3 regions of the Amycolatopsis sp. NPDC052450 genome follow, and region 1 is predicted to be linked to each of the others. Evidence: predicted binding sites of a transcription regulator. Region 1 holds the regulator's gene; each other region holds the start of a gene.
What was found. Region 1 encodes HspR, which represses chaperone genes until heat shock. Its sites were predicted from a motif close to ANNTTGAGTNNNNNNNACTCAANNT; they were not measured.
Positions count from the first base shown of each region.

Region 2: a site for HspR is predicted at 1,152-1,176, ahead of ACIHAO_RS25285 (adenylate cyclase). Genes of this name have one in related genera too.
Region 3: a site for HspR is predicted at 1,082-1,106, ahead of lon (endopeptidase La). Genes of this name have one in related genera too.

Region 1 covers NZ_JBIUAQ010000001.1:235,337-238,609, forward strand. Annotated here, with positions in the region: gene ACIHAO_RS01190 (lytic polysaccharide monooxygenase) at 121-873, shown strand; gene ACIHAO_RS01195 (DUF305 domain-containing protein) at 870-1,469, shown strand; gene ACIHAO_RS01200 (heat shock protein transcriptional repressor HspR) at 1,516-1,944, opposite strand; gene dnaJ (molecular chaperone DnaJ) at 1,950-3,125, opposite strand; gene grpE (nucleotide exchange factor GrpE) at 3,159-3,273, opposite strand, start outside.
Region 2 covers NZ_JBIUAQ010000016.1:83,323-86,595, reverse strand. Annotated here, with positions in the region: gene ACIHAO_RS25290 (hypothetical protein) at 1-180, opposite strand, end outside; gene ACIHAO_RS25285 (adenylate cyclase) at 183-1,151, opposite strand; gene ACIHAO_RS25280 (hypothetical protein) at 1,261-2,196, shown strand; gene ACIHAO_RS25275 (hypothetical protein) at 2,323-2,505, shown strand; gene ACIHAO_RS25270 (hypothetical protein) at 2,821-3,198, opposite strand; gene ACIHAO_RS25265 (hypothetical protein) at 3,222-3,273, opposite strand, start outside.
Region 3 covers NZ_JBIUAQ010000005.1:178,099-181,371, forward strand. Annotated here, with positions in the region: gene ACIHAO_RS11585 (GNAT family N-acetyltransferase) at 1-87, shown strand, start outside; gene ACIHAO_RS11590 (SAM-dependent methyltransferase) at 107-955, shown strand; gene lon (endopeptidase La) at 1,123-3,273, shown strand, end outside.

The sequences.
Region 1 (3,273 bases):
TTGGGCTCGACGCAGCAGTAGGTCAGTGAATCATTGACCGCGGTCACCGGCGGATTTATGGTCTAGACCACATTGCTCCCCCTCACGGGAACACCGTCGTTCCATCCCCCAGGAGCCGGCATGACCGTCAAACGCAAGCTCGTGGCAGCCGCCGCCGGTGCGATCCTCGCCCCGATCGCCATCGTCGCCATCCCCCAGGCGGCCAGTGCCCACGGCTACGTGCTGTCCCCGCCCAGCCGCCAGGCGAACTGCGCCCAGGGCAAGGTTTCCGGCTGCGGTGCCATCGTCTACGAACCCCAGAGCGTCGAAGGCCCCAAGGGGCTCCGCAGCTGCAACGGCGGCGTTCCCGGATTCGCCGAACTCAACGACGAATCGAAGCCGTGGCCCGCCGCCTCGGTCGGCAACAGCGTGACCTTCAACTGGAAGTTCACCGCCTACCACCGGACCACGAACTACGAGTACTACATCGGTGGCACCAAGATCGCCGACATCAGCGGGAACAACTCCGCGCCGAAGGACCCGACGTCGCACACCGTGAGCCTGAACGGCTTCAGCGGCCGCCAGAAGGTGCTCGCCATCTGGAACATCGCGGACACGCCGATGGCCTTCTACAGCTGCATCGACCTGCAGATCGGCGGCGGCAACCCGCCCACCACGAGCAACCCGCCGACCACCGGCAACCCGCCCACGACGTCGAACCCGCCGACCAGCACCAGCAACCCGCCCGCCGGCGGCACCTGGGCGGCCGGGACGGCCTACGCGGTCGGCAGCACGGCGACCTACGGCGGCGCGACCTATCGCTGCCAGCTGGCGCACACCGCGCTCCAGGGCTGGGAACCGCCGAACACCCCCGCACTGTGGACCCGGCAGTGAAGCTGGCCCTCGTTCTCGTCGCCGGTCTCGTGGCCCTCGCGGGCTGCGGGACCGGTGATGGCTCACCGACCACCGCCGGCGGCCCGATCTCCCCGGTCCCCCAGTCCGCCGCCGCGGCGTCCGCCGAGTACAACGACGCCGACGTGATGTTCCTGCAGATGATGATCGCCCACAACAACCAGGGCGTGGAGATCGTCAAGCTGGTGAAGGCCAAGCAGGCGCAGAAGCAGGAGCTCAAGGATCTCGCGGCCGCCATCGAGGCGACGCAGCAGACCGAGAGCATCGAAATGCGGAACTGGCTCAAGGGCTGGGGCAAACCCGAGACCGGTTCGGCGGATCCGCACGCGCACCACCATCACGGTGGCGACGGGCTCACGGACAAGGGGTTGCTCGAAGCACTGTCCAAAAAGGATGGTTCGGAGTTCACCCTCGACTTCGCCGACATCTTCGTCGCGCACCAGCACAACGGGGTCGCGCTGGCGAGGACCGAGCTGAAGGACGGCAAGAACCCGCAGGCGAAGGCGCTGGCGCAGCGGATCATGGACTCGCGCACCGGCGAGGTCCAGCAGATCCGGACCCTGGTCCCCGGCCAATAACGCAATCAGTCACCTACTTGCGCCGGATTTCCGGGCAAGTAGGTGACTAATTGCGGCGTTTGGGCTTCCAGACGACCAGGGCCGTCTGCTGCCGCAGCGGGACGAGGTCCTTGCGGTAGGAGGCGTGCACGGCCGCGGCCGTCTGTTCGGCGGTGAGGTACGCCGCCGTGAGCTCTTCGGTCAGTTCGGCGATGCGCGCACGGAGGGCGTCGACCTGGTTTTCCAGCTCGATGATCCGCTTGATGCCCGCGAGGTTGACACCGTCCTCTTGGGACAGTCGCTGCACTTCGCGCAACAACGCGATGTCCCGCATCGAGTAACGCCGTCCACCGCCGGAGGTCCGGCCCGGCGACACGAGACCCTGGCGGTCGTAGGACCGCAGGGTCTGCGCGTGCAGGCCGGACAGCTGCGCCGCCACCGAAATGACGAACACCGGCGTGTCCTCGTCCGCCCCGTGCGGCAACCCGCCGAACATCGCGCTCACCTGCCTTCGAGAAGTTCGGTGATCTCCGGTCGTGGATCGTGGTCGGCCATGGCCTCGGCGTAGGCCTCCAGCGCTTCACGCGCCTTGTCGTCCAATTTGGCCGGGATGGCCGCCTGCAGGGTGACCAGCAGGTCGCCCTGCGAGCCGTCACGCTTCGCGATTCCCTTGCCGCGCACGCGAAGCACCCGGCCGCTCGCCGTACCTTGCGGCACCTTCAGCGAGACCTTGCCCTCGAGCGTCGGCACGGTGATCGTGCCGCCGAGGGCCAGTTCCGCGAAGGACACCGGCACGGCGATCGTCAGGTCGAGGCCCTGGCGCCCGAACAACGCGTGCGGTGCGACGTGCACGCGGACGTACAGATCGCCCGGCTGCGCGCCGCCTCGGCCCGGTTCGCCCTGGCCCGCCAGGCGGATCCGCTGGTCGTCGGCGACGCCCGGCGGGATCCGCACGGTCAGCGTGCGGGTGCGGGTGCTGATTCCCTCGCCCGCGCATTCCGGGCAGGGGTCGTCGATGATCGTGCCGCGGCCGCGGCAGTCGCGGCACGGCTCGGAGAACGCGAACGCGCCCTGGCTCCGGCTGACCAGCCCGCTGCCCTGGCAGGTCGAACACGTCCTCGGGGAAGTCCCCGGCTTCGCGCCGTTCCCGCCGCAGGTGGAGCACGTCGCCGGACTCGACAGCCTCAGCGGCAGGGTCGCGCCCTTGACCGCCTCGGTGAAGTCGATCCGGACGTCGGTCTCCACGTCCGAGCCGCGCTGCGGCCGGTTCGCGGTGGCACCGGGCGCCCCACCGCGGCGGCCGAAGAGACCGCCGAGGATGTCGCCGAGGCCGCCGAAACCGCCCTGCTGCTGGCCGGCCTGGCCGAAGATGTCGCCGACGTCGAAACCGCCGCTGCCACCGCCGCCGCCCGGGAAGCCGAAGCCACCGGGACCGCCGGAGCCGAAGAGGCGGCGAGCCTCGTCGTACTCCTTGCGCTTGGCCGTGTCGGACAGCACTCCGTACGCCTCGGAGACCGCCTTGAACTTCTTCTCGGCCTCCGCGTTGCCCGCGTTGGCGTCGGGGTGGTTCTCCTTGGCCAGCTTGCGATAGGCCCTCTTGATCTCGTCCGCGGTGGCGTCGGAGGAGACGCCCAGCTCACGGTAGAAGTCCTTACCGATCCATTCCCGTGCACTCACCGAACGTCTCCTCCTTTCACGCCGTATCGCCGATCAGCGGTTGTTCTCATCGAAAAGTTCGCCCTCGAGCGGCAGCTCGCCGCCGACGGGCGGGTCCACCGGCGCGTCCTGCGCCGCCGCCGCGGGTGCCGGAGCGGCACCCGGCTCG
Region 2 (3,273 bases), on a different contig from region 1:
GTCGGCCGAATCCCGGCATTCCCGGACGGCGTTCAGCGGGTCGAGCGCGGGCGCGACCTTCCACTCTTTCGCGGGTTTGGAGCGGAGATCGGCGGTGTAGCCGAAATCGTCCTCGCCCTTGGCCGCGCGGAAGGTCCTCGCGGCGGCGTAGGCGTTGTCGTCCCAGTGTCCGTGTCCCATGGTCAGGCTCCTGTCTCGGGGATGGTGAAGGGTCGGAAGGTGCGGGGGCCGTACAGGTCGTCGAGCAGTTCGTCGTACTCGTCGAGCAGATCGGCGGCTTCGGGTCGTTGCGCCGGGACGTCCTGGGTGCACCACGTCGCGAATTCGCGTTGGCGGGTCTCGTTCGGTGCCAGTAGTTCCAGCATCATGTGGTGGAGCATGTGGACGTCCGTCGCCGCGGTCACCGGAAGTCCTTTGTGGACTTCCGGTGGGTACCGGACGGACTTGTCCGTCGCCAGCGGGAGCACACCGTCTTCGACGGCGAAGGACCAGCCGGCGAGGACGATCCCGTGCTGTCCCGGATGGACGAGCACGTTGTCCGCGGTGAGGTGGCCGTGGACGACACCCGCGCGGTGCGCGCCCGCCACGGCGCGCAGCAGGCGCCGGTGCATCCAGGCGTAGTCGCGGCCGTCGAGCCCGCCGGGGAAGGCTTTCCCGATGTCGGCGAGGGTGACGAAGCCGTCGACGAGCGGATCCAGGACGCTGAAGGCGCGGTCACCGCGCGCCACCGGACCCGAGGTGTCGAGCAGTCGCGGGTAGTAGGGGCGCAGCCATCGGTGCCGTTCGGTGAAGCCGTCGAGCGTGCGCAACGCCGCCCACTCGGCGTGGATCAGCGGGTTGAGCGCCGGGTCGCGGACGAGTTTGACCAGATGAGGGCCGGTGGTCCGGTAGGTCGTCGCGACACTGCCCACCGCGTGCGGCTCGGTGAGGGTGTACGCCGAGGTCGCGGTGGTGACCGTCTGGCGCCGGGCGCGTTTCCACTCGTCGTGGAGGTGGTTGAGGGTGGCGGCGGCCCGGTGGGTGCGGTCGTCTCCGGGGTTGCGGTCGGGGTGGAGCACGGCCGCCAGTTCGCGGTAGCGATGGCGGGCGAACAGAGCGGCCGCGTCGACCGTGTTCTCGATCATCGCTACGGCGTCTTCCCTGGTGAGCATAGTTTGAGTCTAGACGACTCTTACTTCGGTTCGCAAGGGGGTAGGTACAAATCCCGTGCCGTGCGGCGACTTCGGCCAATAAGCTGGGAGAGCCGAAAAGGGGGTGTTGGTGGTCGTCCGCGAACCGGATCGGAAAGACAGGCAGCGCGCGAACACGATGATCACCGCGTTCGTGAGCGGGATCGTCTGGGGAACCGTCGCGGCCTTCGCCGGGCGGTGGACCGTCGAAGGGCTGGCCGGCACCTACAACGTGCGCGCGGTGATCTCCGAGTGGAACTCCACGACCAGCGAAGGACAGCACGGCCCGCGTACCGGCTACGACGTCCTGGCGATCGCCGAAGACGGCCGCACGATCGAACTGCCGACACGGGACACGTTCGGCCTCGCTGATCCGGTGGTCGCCCGGCTTTCGTCGGTGACGGACCGGGTACTGTCCGTGCGAGGGGCCGCCGACGTCGTGGAAGCCCACCATCCGTGGGAGAAGATCACGGCGATGTCCCTCGGCTGGGCACTCCTGGTGCTCGCGGCCGTCGTGCTGGTCAAAGTGGCGAGACCGGGGATCGCGCGGAAGGTGCCGCCGTTCCTCGCCGGGCTGGCCTTCGCCGCGTTCGTCGTGCTGACGCCGGTCGGGTTCGGCGGGACGGCCTACGGCGAGGCGGCCGACCCGGTCCCGAATTTCTGGGAACTCCGGCGCGACCTATGGGGACCGCCGCCGGTGTTCGCCCGTGGACAGACCGCCGTCTCCGGAGAGGCGGCCGTGCGTGTGCTCGACAGCAGGCCCGGACCGCCCGAGGGAGCCGAGGCGTGGTTGAGCGGATTCCACGTTCTCACTCTGCGGATCGAGGCGTCCCGCCTCGGCGACACGCCGCTGGAGTTGTCGGCCGACGAACACGGTGCGCCGGAACGGGTCAAGGACTGCGCGGGCGCTCCCGGCGCTTTCGACGGCACCACGGGTCTCGTCTGTTTCGTGGTCCCGCCCGGATACCGGCCCGAGTACCTTCTCGTCGGCAAGCTCGAACGGGAAGTCCTGCTGAAGCTCCAATGATCGACGAGAGGGCGCCAGTGCCGGAAAACGCGCGGAAGCCCGGAGTTCTTTCCTCGGTGCTTTCGACCGTTCTCCCTTTTCTGCTGATCTTCCGGAGGCGGCCGGATCCTGGGTGAGGAGATTTCGGTGGGGGACAGGGTCTTCGTCGGTGACGGATTCGCCTACCGGACGCGATCGCCGTTGATCTGGAAGGTCTCGGCAGGCGGTGCGCTGGGTCTTTTTCTCGCCGGCATGGTGATCGTGGGCGTCGTCCTGTACCGGTTGGACGTCGGCAAGCGGCGTCGCGCGGGTTGGTCCGGTCGTGAGTGATAAGAGCGTTCTGTTGGGAGGTAACGCAAAGGTGTCGGGTCGCGGGGTTTCACTCGCGGCCGTGGGGCGACCGTGCCGCGAAAGCCACTTTCGCGACCCCAGGCGTCGCGAAAGTGGCTTTCGCGACGCATCTCGACCATGGGTCTCAGCAACAGTCCCGCCGTAGCGAAAACCCCTTCTCGCTACCGCTCCACCCGCCCGCCCCCGGGACGAACGGGCTCGCACCGCAGACCAAGGGTGTAGGCGTCCTTCGCCGCATCGGACACGCCGAAGGACGTCTACCGCAAGACCCCGATCATCTGGGGCGACTGAGGCTCAGGAGCGGGTCGCTTCGATCTGGCGCTCGTCCTCGGTCGAGCAACTCGTCACCGGATCGTTCGGTCCGCTCCCGCACGTCCAGGCACCGATCACCACGGGACCGGGCCCCTGCGGCGACGCGGCTTCGGCGGGGGTCAGCTTGGTGAAGTAGTCCGTGAGCACCTGAATCGCTTCGGCGCAGTCGGTCTTCCCGTGTGCGACCACCTTGTTCTTCGCGCCTTGGAGCCCGGCGACCTCGCCACAGGGCGTCCCGGCGGGCGCCGAGGTGGCGGCGGGGGAGGACGGCGCCGGCGCGGCGGCGGGAGCCGGATCGGCTCCGCAACCGCTCAGCAGGACGACGGCGAACGCGGCGGGAAGTACGGCGAGGCTCTTCATGGGCCCTTCTTCTCGGGGATGGTTCATTCGACGGGGACGACGGCGGCGAACACGTTCTGATCGCCCTTGCCGCAA
Region 3 (3,273 bases), on a different contig from region 1:
GCCAACCCGCGCTCGACGCCGTTCTGGTACGCGCAGGGCTACCGGCCGCTCTGGACGTACTGGCAGCGCCGACCGGCGGTGCCCTGATCCCGATAGGCTCGTTTTCGTGACGAAGGACGAGGACGCGGCCCCGGTGGCACCGACGGGTGTCGACACCGAAAAGCCGTCCGCGGCGAGGATCTACGACTGGTTCCTCGGCGGAACCCACAACTGGGCGGTCGATCGCGAGTTCGCCCGTGCGCTGGAAAAGCAGTGGCGGTGGGTCAAACCGGGTGCGCGGCACAACCGCGAGTTCATGAACCGGGTCGTGCGCGCCGCGCTGAACGCGGGGATCCGGCAGTTCATCGATCTGGGTTCCGGTGTCCCGACAGCCGGGAACGTGCACGAGATTCTCCAGGAGGAACTGGAGCCTGGTGACACGGCGAAGGTCGTGTACGTCGACTACGAGCCTGTCGCGGTGGCGCACGCGGAGCTGATCCTCGAACGACACGAGGCGACCGACTGGGCCGGGATCGTCCACGCGGACATGCGGCGGCCGAAGGACGTCCTGCGGCATCCGGAGACGTTGCGGCTGATCGATTTCGACCAGCCGGTGTGCCTGATGATGATGGCCGTCCTGCATTTCGCCGGACCGCACGACGATCCGCCGACGCTGGTCGCGACCTACCGGAACGCGCTGGCGCCGGGCAGCTGGCTGGGGCTGTCGCATATGAGCTTCGGCGGCCAGACCGGCGAGGACGCCGACGGGCTCCACTGGATGGTCGAGCAGTACCGGAAGACGAGCAACCCGGTGTGGATGCGGGACCGCGAAGAGATCGAGCCGCTCTTCGGGGACTGGCCACTGCTGGAACCCGGCGTCGTCCACCTGCCCGACTGGCGGCCGGTGCGGGAGCTGCGGCGGGACGAGGAAGGTGCCCGGCCGTTCGCCTGGTGCGGGGTCGCCGTCCACCCCTGACGTCCGACCTCTGGCCCGGACGCGTCGACTTTAGCCCCCTAAACGTCACGCGTTGGGCGCAAAGGTCGGAGGGGTGGGGTGATCGCTGACGGCGAACGCGGAAAGGAAACAAACGGGTCGATCGGAGAGTTGAGCTAGGCAGACTCAACTAACCGAGGAGTGCACAGATGACCGACAACCGCCTCCTGCCCGTCCTCCCGCTCGATGACGACGTCGTGCTGCCGGGCATGATCGTCCCGCTCGACCTCGCCGACACGGAGACGCGGGCCGCGGTGGAGTCCGCCCAGGCCCACACGCCTGCCCAGGCTTCCTTCCCGGGGATCCGGTCCAGCGCCGCCACCAAGGCCGAGGTGCTGATCGTCCCCCGCGTCCACGGCGAGTACGCCGAACTCGGCACCATCGCGACCGTCGAGCGCATCGGGCGCGTGCCCGGCGGCAAGACCGCGGTGCTGCTGCGCGGCACCCGCCGTGCCGTCGTCGGCCGCATCGCCGACGGCCCCGGCGCCGCCCGCTGGGTGCACGCCGAGGTCGCCACCGAGACCACCGACGACAACTCCGCGAAGCTCGCGTCCGAGTACAAGAGCGTCGTCCTCGCGATCCTCCAGCAGCGTGGCGGCTGGCAGATGATCGACGCCGTCCAGGAGGTCGAGGACCCGTCCGCGCTCGCCGACCTCGCGGGCAACTCGTCGTACCTGAACACCGAGCAGAAGCTCGAACTGCTCTCCGCGCTCGATGTTTCGACACGGCTCGAAAAGGCGCTCGAATGGAGCCGCGAGCAGCTGGCCGAACTCGAGGTCACCGACACCATCCGCAAGGACGTCCAGGAGGGCATGGAGAAGCAGCAGAAGGAGTTCCTGCTGCGCCGCCAGCTCGAAGCGATCCGCAAGGAGCTGGGCGAACTCGACGGCACGGCCAACGACGACGACTACCGCGCCCGCGTCGAGGCCGCCGAACTGCCGGACGCGGTCAAGAAGGCCGCACTGTCCGAAGTGGACAAACTGGAGCGGACCTCCGACCAGTCCCCCGAGGGCGGCTGGATCCGCACGTGGCTGGACACGGTCCTCGAACTGCCGTGGAACGAGCGCACCACCGACGTCCACGACATCGCCGCCGCGCGAGACATCCTCGACGCCGACCACGCCGGTCTCGACGACGTGAAGGAACGCATCATCGAGTACCTGGCCGTGCGCAAGCGTCGCGCGGAGTCGGGGCTCGGCCCGGTCGGCGGACGGCGTTCGGGTGCGGTGCTGGCGCTCGCCGGTCCTCCCGGGGTCGGCAAGACGTCGCTCGGCGAGTCCGTGGCGAAGGCGATGGGCCGCAAATTCGTTCGCGTGGCGCTCGGCGGTATCCGCGACGAGGCCGAGATCCGCGGTCACCGCCGCACCTACGTCGGCGCGCTGCCCGGCCGGATCGTCCGTGCCATCAAGGAAGCCGGTTCGATGAACCCGGTCGTGCTGCTCGACGAGATCGACAAGGTCGGCGCCGACTACCGCGGCGACCCGACGGCCGCGCTGCTGGAGGTGCTGGACCCGGAGCAGAACCACACGTTCCGCGACCACTACCTCGAGGTCGAACTGGACCTGTCCGACGTCGTGTTCCTCGCGACGGCGAACGCGCTCGAGACCATCCCCGGCCCGCTGCTGGACCGGATGGAGCTGGTCACCCTCGACGGCTACACCGAGGACGAGAAGGTCACCATCGCCCGCGAGCACCTGCTCCCCCGCGAGCTGGACCGCGCCGGTCTCGGCACGGACGACGTCACACTGACCGACGGCGCGTTCAGCCGCATCGCCGCCGAGTACACGCGGGAAGCCGGGGTGCGCAACGCGAACCGGACCATCGCGAAGGTGCTGCGGAAGGTGGCGACCAAGGTCGCCCTCGACGAGGTCGAGCTGCCGCTGACGATCGACGCCGACGGGCTCGAAACCTACCTCGGCCGTCCGCGGCACCTGCCGGAGTCTTCGCTGCCCGCGTCGACCCAGCGCACGTCGACCCCGGGTGTGGCGACCGGGCTGGCGGTGACCGGCGCCGGCGGTGACGTCCTCTACATCGAGGCGTCGCTGGCGGATCCGGAGTCCGGCTCGACCGGGCTGCAACTGACCGGCCAGCTGGGTGAGGTGATGAAGGAGTCGGTGCAGATCGCGTTGTCGTACCTGCGCTCGCACGGCGCCGAACTGGAACTTCCGGTCGCCGACCTGAAGGACCGCGGCATCCACGTGCACGTCCCCGCGGGCGCGGTGCCCAAGGACGGGCCGAGTGCCGGCATCACGATGACGACCGCGCTGGCGTCCCTGCTTTCGGGCCGGGTCGTGAAGTCG